DNA from 4 places in the Streptomyces sp. 796.1 genome. Region 4 is predicted to be linked to each of the others. Evidence: riboswitches for the same ligand, from Rfam matches in the RefSeq annotation. Region 4 holds a riboswitch; each other region holds the start of a gene.
The links. Region 4 has a riboswitch for cobalamin ahead of ACMA1D_RS26200 (CoA-acylating methylmalonate-semialdehyde dehydrogenase). Riboswitches for the same ligand answer to the same signal wherever they lie in the genome.
Positions count from the first base shown of each region.

Region 1: linked by a shared signal. The riboswitch ahead of ACMA1D_RS07430 (hypothetical protein) and the one ahead of ACMA1D_RS26200 (CoA-acylating methylmalonate-semialdehyde dehydrogenase) in region 4 are both predicted to bind cobalamin.
Region 2: linked by a shared signal. The riboswitch ahead of ACMA1D_RS04885 (ribonucleoside-diphosphate reductase subunit alpha) and the one ahead of ACMA1D_RS26200 (CoA-acylating methylmalonate-semialdehyde dehydrogenase) in region 4 are both predicted to bind cobalamin.
Region 3: linked by a shared signal. The riboswitch ahead of ACMA1D_RS01675 (cobalamin biosynthesis protein) and the one ahead of ACMA1D_RS26200 (CoA-acylating methylmalonate-semialdehyde dehydrogenase) in region 4 are both predicted to bind cobalamin.

Region 1 covers NZ_JBLIWA010000007.1:185,173-187,366, reverse strand. Annotated here, with positions in the region: gene ACMA1D_RS07430 (hypothetical protein) at 1-1,035, opposite strand, end outside; cobalamin riboswitch at 1,168-1,385, opposite strand; gene ACMA1D_RS07425 (NUDIX hydrolase) at 1,686-2,114, shown strand.
Region 2 covers NZ_JBLIWA010000004.1:128,636-130,829, forward strand. Annotated here, with positions in the region: gene ACMA1D_RS04880 (TolB family protein) at 1-221, opposite strand, end outside; cobalamin riboswitch at 648-787, shown strand; gene ACMA1D_RS04885 (ribonucleoside-diphosphate reductase subunit alpha) at 945-2,194, shown strand, end outside.
Region 3 covers NZ_JBLIWA010000002.1:64,868-67,061, forward strand. Annotated here, with positions in the region: gene ACMA1D_RS01665 (anion permease) at 1-18, shown strand, start outside; gene ACMA1D_RS01670 (hypothetical protein) at 159-440, shown strand; cobalamin riboswitch at 752-884, shown strand; gene ACMA1D_RS01675 (cobalamin biosynthesis protein) at 1,053-2,194, shown strand, end outside.
Region 4 covers NZ_JBLIWA010000044.1:52,153-54,346, reverse strand. Annotated here, with positions in the region: gene ACMA1D_RS26200 (CoA-acylating methylmalonate-semialdehyde dehydrogenase) at 1-1,164, opposite strand, end outside; cobalamin riboswitch at 1,378-1,570, opposite strand; cobalamin riboswitch at 1,944-2,090, shown strand.

The DNA of each region.
Region 1 (2,194 bases), on a different contig from region 4:
GTGGCCGAGCGAACGGAAGAAGGCGGAGAGTTCGGACTTGACGTCGCTGGGTGGGCGGTCGACGAAGAGGTAGCCGACCAGCGAGCCGGTGTGGGCGACGAAGACGCCGTCGGCCCCGAACCGCTCGCGGTGCCCGAGCACGCTGGCGAACGTCTGCTTGGGCAGCGCCTCCTGGGAGAGCACCGCACTGGTGGTGGCGGCCCGGGCGACGACGGCCGGGTCGCCGGTGTCGAACCCCTTCAACAGGTCGGACAGGCACCGCTCGTACTCCTCGCCGCGCCGCCGGTAGTGGCGCAGCAGCAGCGCGGTGACGGCGCCGGTGTCCACGGTGCCGGGCTCGGTGACGAACGCGGTGTGGAAGCCGATGGCGGTGCCGAGGGTGCGCACCACCCGGTGCCGGGCGCTCAGGTGCAGCGCGAACTCGTCCAGGAAGACGCTGTCGGCCCGCTCGATCGCGGCCAGGATGCCGAGCACCACCTGCTGGTCGTACGGCAGCAGGAAGAGCCGGAACAGACAGCGCAAGGTGGCCACGACGTCGGCGGTCGAACTCGCCATGCCGACGCCGATCCGCAGGTCGGAATGGGTGCTCCAGTGCCCGGGCGGCAGTTGGAGGTCGAACCGGTCGAGGAACAGCCGCACCGCCTTCGCCGCCTTCGCGCCCAGCGGCAGCGGCCCTGGTGGTCCTGCGCCCGGCGTGAAGTACACCCAGGAGTGCCGGTCCACCGGGAAGGAGACCAGGGCGATGTCGGGCGTCGGGCCGGCGCGCAACGGGCCCTGGTAGAGCTCGCCCAGGGTGCCGTGGCAGACGCCGGCGGCGATGGCCGGAACCGGGGTCGTGGTGGGGGCGCCGGGCGGGGGCGCGGGCGCCGTGCGTGGGGGTGGCGCGGGTGCGCCGGACGGAGCTGGGAGCGCGGGCACCGTGGCCGGGGGCGTGGTGGGTGCGGGCGCCGTGTCCGGGAGTGCGGTGGGGGCGCCGGTGGGGGTACGGGGGCGATGCGCCGATCGGCCCGGTTGCGGATCTCCGTGGCCAGGCATGCGTCCTCCCTCGTCATCCCGTGCCCCGAGCGATGACGGGGGAGGGGCGAGGGCGAAGCGCGGGGTGAGGCCCCGCGCAGCCACCTGTACCGCCGACCCAGTCCACGAGGCCACCGTGCACACACCACGTGCACCACGCACGTGAGCAGCGGCAGGTCTTCGGACTCATGGGGCCTGCCGGACTTCCGACGGACAGCTACCGGCCACCGCTCCCGGGCCCGCCGCTGCGGGTCGGACGTCGACGGCGTGAGCTCCCACTCACCGTTGCGGGACAGTCCCGGACTCACACCGGGTTCCCTCTTGCGTCACGCCACTGGTGGATGGCGTGAACCAACTGCGCCTATCAGCGTAGGGGCGCCGCTCCGCAGGGGACAGAGCGAGTTCGCCCGTTGTCCTGATGTAGCGGTGTTGTCCTGATGCAGACGGTAGCTGGAGTGAATCTTGTGGGTGACACTGCTGGGTTGGCCAGGGAAGGGAGGGGCGCGTGGGGGCGGTGTGGTTGTCACCCGCCTGCCCACCGCCCACCGCCCGCCGACTGCCCACCGCTCACCACGCGCCGCCCGCAGGGCACCCGGCCCGCCACCGCCCCGGCGCGATCATGATGGGGCAGCCGGTACGACCGTCGTGGCCGGCATCGAGGGAGGCACCCCGTGGACATCAGGACCCGCGTCTCTGCGTACGCGATCGTCGTGGAGGCCGACCGGCTGCTGCTGACCCGGCTCTCCGCCGCCTCGCCGGTCTTCGCGCCCGGGCTGTGGCACCTGCCGGGCGGCGGCATCGACCCCGGCGAGCAGCCGGCCCAGGCGCTGGCCCGCGAACTCCACGAGGAGAGCGGCCGTACGGCACGCGCCGTCCGGCTGCTGGACGCCAAGAGCTACACCGCTCACCGCAACGGCACGCACTGGCACCTGACCGGCCTCTTCTACGCGGTCGAGCTGGCCCCGGGCACGCTGCGGGTCACCGAGACGGACGGCGCGACCAGCGCGGTCGCCTGGCACCGGATCGCGGACCTGACCCCGGAGGTGCTGTCCCCGGCCGCGATCGACGCACTGGAGTTGCTGCCGCGGGCGGCTGGTTGACGCACCGGGGCCGCCGGCTCGGTTGACGTACCGGGAGCGCCGACGGGCTGGCGTAACGCCTGTCCCACCCCGTCTCGCCC
Region 2 (2,194 bases), on a different contig from region 4:
CTGGCCGACACGTCGGAGACCTCCCACTCCGGGCCGGTCAACGCCAGCCGCTCGACCCGCCCGGTCGCCAGGTCGCGGACGAAGGTGTCCGAGCGCCCGTCGGTGTCGCCGGGCACCACCTGGTCGGCGTCGGTCGTGAAGGTCAGCCAGCGGCCGTCCGCGCTCAGCGCGTACCCGTAGGACTCGCGCGCCAGTTGGCCGCCGTCGTGCGCCAGGCTCACCCGCTCCGTGCCGGGCGCGCCGGGCCACGCCCTCGCCCCGTGCCGCGCCCCGTGCTGCCCGCCAGCCGGTACCGCCGTGGTCGATGCCGCCGTGGCCGGCCCGGCCAACAGCCCCGCCGCTAACCACGCGCAGGCCACCCCCGCCAGCGCCGTACGCGTTCTCGCTCGGGTGTTGCGCATCCCGTTTCCCACCCCTTCGCCAGCCGATGTCCGCCGTCGTCCGTGAACGGCGTGCGACGCACCCAACTCCGCTCCGGGGCGGGGGTCAACACACCAGGACTGTGGCAAGCCACCAATGCGCGGCCCGCCGGCCGAACCGTTCCGGCCCGTGATGACGGGCCCGACGGGCCGCCAACGAACGCCGCGCATTAGCACATCCGTACGGGATTCCTTCCCATCCGACACAAGATGTGGGGGCGCATGCCCGGGCCAACACAAGATGTATGCTCGTCCTCGCTGTCGCCGCAGGGGAATCCGGTGGAAATCCGGAACTGTCCCGCAACGGTGTACGTGTGCCGTTTTGCGCGCCGTGAGTCCGAGGACCTGCCGACAGTACGCCCATGGCCCGGGGTGCCGCCCCGGCCGCCGGGCGTCGTATTCGTCCGGGCCCCGCGGGTTGGGCCGGCGGACGCTGCGTGGCATGCCGGGACCGCGGTCGCGGCCTGCCCCGCGCGCGCCGCCCCGCCCCGCGTGGCCCCTTGCCGAGCGAGGGAGAGCCACCCCGTGACCATCGCGCCCGCGGACCCCGTTTCACGCGAGTCCGTGCCCGTGTCAGCGGCCGAAGGAGCCGGGACCGCACTGCTGCGGGTCCTGACCGACCTCACCGCCGACCTGCCCGCCACCGACCCGGGGAAGGTCGCCGCCGCCGCGCTGCGCGGTCGCCATCCCGGCTCGGACGAGGCGGAGTTGCGCTCCCTGGCGACCGAGGCGGCGGCCGGTCTGATCGCCGAGGAGCCGCAGTACTCGCGGCTCGCCGCGCGGCTGCTCACCCGGGCCATCGCGGAGGAGGCCGCCGGGCAGGGCGCGGTCTCCTTCTCCGCCTCGGTCGCCGTCGGTCACCGGGAAGGGCTCATCGCCGACGAGACGGCGGAATTCGTACGGGTGCACGCCGCGCGGCTCGACGCCCTCCTGGACGAGACCAACGCCCGCACCGACGGCGCGTCCGGCGTGGGCCGGGCCGACGACCGGTTCGGCTACTTCGGGCTGCGCACCCTGCACAGCCGTTACCTGCTGCGCCACCCGATCACCCGGCAGGTGATCGAGACGCCGCAGCACTTCCTGCTCCGGGTGGCCTGCGGCCTCGCGGACGGCGCCTCCGAGCAGGCGGTGACGGACGTCAGCGAGTTGTACCGGCTCACCAGCTCGCTCGCCTATCTGCCCAGCTCCCCCACGCTCTTCAACTCCGGCACCCGGCACCCGCAGATGTCCTCCTGCTACCTGCTGGACTCGCCGCTGGACGAGCTGGACTCGATCTACGACCGCTACCACCAGGTGGCCCGGCTCTCCAAGCACGCCGGCGGCATCGGCCTCTCGTACTCCCGCATCCGCTCCCGCGGTTCGCTGATCCGCGGCACCAACGGGCACTCCAACGGCATCGTGCCGTTCCTGCGCACGCTCGACGCCTCCGTCGCCGCGGTCAACCAGGGCGGTCGCCGCAAGGGCGCGGCCTGCGTCTACCTGGAGACCTGGCACGCGGACATCGAGGAGTTCCTCGAACTGCGGGACAACACCGGCGAGGAGGCGCGCCGCACCCACAACCTGAACCTGGCGCACTGGATCCCGGACGAGTTCATGCGCCGGGTGGAGGCGGACGCCGACTGGTCGCTGTTCTCGCCGGCGGACGCGCCCGACCTGGTGGACCTGTGGGGCGAGGAGTTCGACGCCGCGTACCGGGCTGCGGAGGCCGCGGGCAAGGCCGTCAAGACCGTGCCGGCCCGGGTGCTGTACGCGCGGATGATGCGCACCCTGGCGCA
Region 3 (2,194 bases), on a different contig from region 4:
CCCGCCGCTCCGGCCTAGCCGACGGGGGCGGCGCCCGCGCCGCCCCCGTCAAGCGGACGCCTTGGGCGACGTACGACCCGGGCTCCACGGACGATCACAGATCACCGCAGACACCGCAGACACCGCAGACACCGCAGACGATCGAAGGAATCAGCGCCATGAACATCGACTGGGCCGCACTCGGCGAGGTCTTCGGCGTGAGCCTGGTGGTGACCGTCGCCCTGGTGGGCGTGTTCACGCTCGGCATCGTCGGCACCTCGGCCAAGCCGGCCGAAGACGCCCCGGGCGCCACCGGCGCCGCGGGCACGGCGAGCACCGTGGGTACGGCGAGCACCGTGGGTACGACGGGTACCAGCGCGCTGGCCCGCTCCGGTGCCTACCTGTGCTTCGCGCTGTGTGCGGCGGCGGTGGGGTACGGCATCCACCTGATCGTGGCCTGAGCGCCGGTGCCGCCCCGCGGTCTCCCGCGGCCGGCACCGGCGAACGGCCACGGCCGCACCACCCGCCCCCTGTCCAGCCGGCCACCTGGCCCAACCGGCTGACCGCTTCCGCCCGATCGACCGCCGGTCCACATCCGCAGGGGCCGCGGCGGATGGGCTGCGGTCGGGCCGCGCCCCACCACACCCAGCCCGCCGGGCAGGGTGCGACCGAACCGTGTCGCGCCCCGCCCGGCGGGCCTCTGTGCAGGTCAACCGCGAGTTGACGGCCGTTCCCGGGGCGTGGTGGACTTCCGGGGCCAAACGGCGACAGGAGAGGAAGCCGGTGCGAGTCCGGCGCGGTCCCGCCACTGTCACCGGGGAGCGCTCCCCCAGCGCATGGCCACGGCTCGTACACCGCGGGCTGGAAGGCCGGGGTGCGGCGTCGATCCGGGAGCCAGGAGACTCTCGCCGCCGATCACGTCGAGCCAGGGCGCGGACCCTGAGTGAGGACACACCACCATGGCCTGCCGCCGTCCAGCGCCCCCTGCCGCCCGTGCGGCCCGCCGCCGCCCACACCGGTCGGCGTGCCGGCCCGCACCGCTCCCCCGCCGAGGCACGACGGCGGGCTGACCGATGCGTACCGACCCCCTTGCGTACGCGTACGGCGCCGTCATCGGCTTCCTGGGCGACCGCGCCCTGGGCGACCCCCAGCGGGGCCACCCGGTGGCCGCCTTCGGACGTGCCGCCGGCGCCGTGGAGCGACGGCTGTGGCGCGATCACCGCGGGCACGGTGCTCTGCACACCGCCGTGTGTGCGGGCGGTGCCGCGCTCGTCGGCGCACTGCTGACCCGGGCGGCGCGCGGCCCGGCCGGCACCCGCCCGGCGGCTCCGCACACCCTGTCGACCGCACCGGCGGGCAGGCCCGTACCGGCCTCCCCGGTCTCCCCCGTCGTCCCTGCCAGCCGGGCCACGACGGTGCGCCAGGCTGCTGCGCCGCGCCCGAGCACCGGCCGCCCGGTCAGCGCCGCCCCGCGGGCGCCGTACCCCCTCGCCCGCATCTCCTCGCCCGCCCGCGCGCGCGAGGCCGCGCTGACCGCGCTCGCCACCTGGGCCGTACTCGGCGGCACCACGCTCGGCCGGGAGGCGCGCACCATCGGCGCCGCGCTGACCGCCGGGGACCTCGACGCGGCCAGGGCCGCGCTGCCCCGGCTGTGCGGGCGCGATCCGCAGGCCCTGGACGCCCAGCAGATCGCCCGGGCCGTCGTGGAGTCCGTCGCCGAGAACACCTCCGACGCGGTGGTGGGCGCCCTGGTGTGGGGCGCGGTCGGCGGCGTCCCCGGGCTGCTCGGCTTCCGTGCGGTGAACACCCTGGATGCGATGGTGGGCCACCGCTCGCCGCGCTACCTGCGGTTCGGCTGGGCGTCCGCACGCCTGGACGACCTGGTCGGCTGGCCAGGTGCCCGGCTCACCGCCGCGCTCGCGGTGCTCGCCGGGCCCGCCCCCGGCCGCGCCTGGCGCACCGTACGCCGCGACGCGGGCAGCCATCCGAGCCCCAACGCCGGCCCCGTGGAAGCCGCGTTCGCCGGCGCGCTCGGCGTGCGGCTCGGCGGCACCCTCGCCTACGCAGGCCGCGTGGAGCACCGTCCGGTGCTGGGCGCCGAGCACCGGCCCGTCGAGGTCGCCGACATCGAGCGCGCGGTGCGGCTCTCGCGCCGGGTCAGCGCGCTGGCGCTGGCGGCGAGCGTCGCAGGCAGGCTCGCGTACGGCGCCGCCAC
Region 4 (2,194 bases):
GGGCCCGAAGATCTCCTCGCGGTAGATCCGCATGCGCGGGCTGACCCGGTCGAAGAGGGTGGCGCCGGCGAAGAACCCGTTCTCGTGGCCGGGAAGGGTGAAGTCACGCCCGTCGACGACGAGTTCGGCGCCTTCTCCGACGCCGATGTCCACATAGCGGCGGACCCGGTCGAGCGCGTCCCGGCTGACCAGCGGGCCGAAGTCGGCCTCGGGGTCGTCCGAGCGGCCGATGCGCAAGGTGGCGATGCGTTCCTTGAGGCGGGCCACGAGGGCGTCTGCGGTCTGTTCGCCCACCGGTACGGCGACCGCGATCGCCATGCAGCGTTCGCCTGCTGAACCGTATCCGGCGCCGATCAACGCGTCGACGGCCTGGTCGAGGTCGGCGTCGGGCATCACGATCATGTGGTTCTTGGCGCCGCCGAAGCACTGGGCGCGCTTGCCGTGGGCGGCTGCGGTGGCGTAGACGTGGGCGGCGATCGGGCTGGAGCCGACGAAGCCGAGCGCCTGTACCCGGGGGTCCTCAAGGAGGGTGGTCACCGCCTCCTCGCCGCCGTTGACGACGTTGAGAACGCCGGCCGGCAGTCCTGCCTCGTGGAAGAGTTCGGCGAGCCGCAGCGGTACGGACGGGTCGCGTTCGGACGGTTTGAGGATGAAGGCGTTACCGCAGGCGATGGCCGGGGCCGCCTTCCACAGCGGAATCATGGCGGGGAAGTTGAACGGGGTGATGCCGGCCACCACGCCGAGTGGCGAGCGCAGCGAGTGCACGTCGATGCCGCTGCCCGCGTTGTCGGTGAACTCGCCCTTGAGCAGGTGGGGGATGCCGGCGGCGAACTCGACTACGTCCAGGCCGCGTTGGAGGTCGCCGTGGGCGTCGGCGACTGTCTTGCCGTGTTCGGCGGAGAGGGTGCGGGCGAGCGAGTCGCGTTCCGCGTCGACGAGCTGGAGGAACTTGAGCAGGACGCGGGCGCGCCGCTGCGGGTTCCATTCGCCCCAGACGCGCTGTGCCTGTTCAGCGTCGGCGATGGCCGCTTCGGTCTCCGTGCGCCCGGCCAGTGGGACGCGGGACTGCACGGTGCCGGTGTTGGGGTCGTGGACGTCGGCAAACAGGCCGGAGGTGCCGGGTGTGCGCTTGCCGCCGATGAAGTGGGTGAGTTCGTGGACCATGGGAGGGTGCTCTCCTCAGGTGGGAACCGGGATGGCACGGCAGGCCGACCGACCGCCACCGGATGGGTGTGCGGCGTCGGATGCCGTGGGACGCGAAGGCCGAAGAGCCGTCACGGAACGTCAGGAAGTGGCGTGTCTACGCCGTGCGTTCCGCCGATTCGCCTGGGTCATGGGTAGCGACCGGTGCCATGCGTGTCTGCTCCATCCTCGTGGAAACACGGACCATCCCGCGGCCGGTATCCTGACTCCCGGATCAGCGCGCGCACCCCGCCTTCCCGACGGACGGTCCGTCAGTGGCGTTCCATCTGCTTGAGCACGCACTCCCCGGTCACAGTGGCGGGACCGCGCCGGAATCGCACCGGCTTCCCTGACACCGCGGGCCTTGGCCACGAACATATAGTTGGACGTCCAAGTAAGTCCACCCCCTACTCCCCCGGTTGCCGACCGGCTCACCCTGCCGGCCCACCCGGTGGCCCAGCCCCGCCCGGCCAACAGTTGGCGCGCCGCGCCAGGCCGTCGACCGTTCCTTGCCCGCCCCCGATGTACGGCTCTGACCTGCGCGGGCACCGAGTCCGACGGGTCTGCACGGGCCACCGGGGCACCCAGGCGGGAGGCGTCAGGCACCGCGGGGTGTGCCGGTCCGGCGCACCAGCCAGCGCCTCACCACAGGTGGCCCACCTCACCCACGCCGGCTGGATCACCCGTCCCACCGGCCGGCGTCTGCGGTTAGGCTGACCGGCGCAGCAGGTTCGCCCCGTCCGCCAGGCGGGAGGCGTCGCAAGAGGGAACCCGGTGGGAATCCGGGACTGCCCCGCAGCGGTGAGTGGGAACGACAGTCGTCATACGCACTGGGTCCAGGTGGCCCGGGAAGCGACGGCCAGTAGGTGTCTCGTACGTCAGGGACGCGCCCGCGAGTCCGAAGACCTGCCCGCTGCCCGCGCCCGGGCCACCGTGCGCGGTCGTTTCGGTGACCTCGCGGGAAGGTCGGCGTGCCCACCGGGTGAGCGGTTGTGCTGTCGTGGCGCAGGCG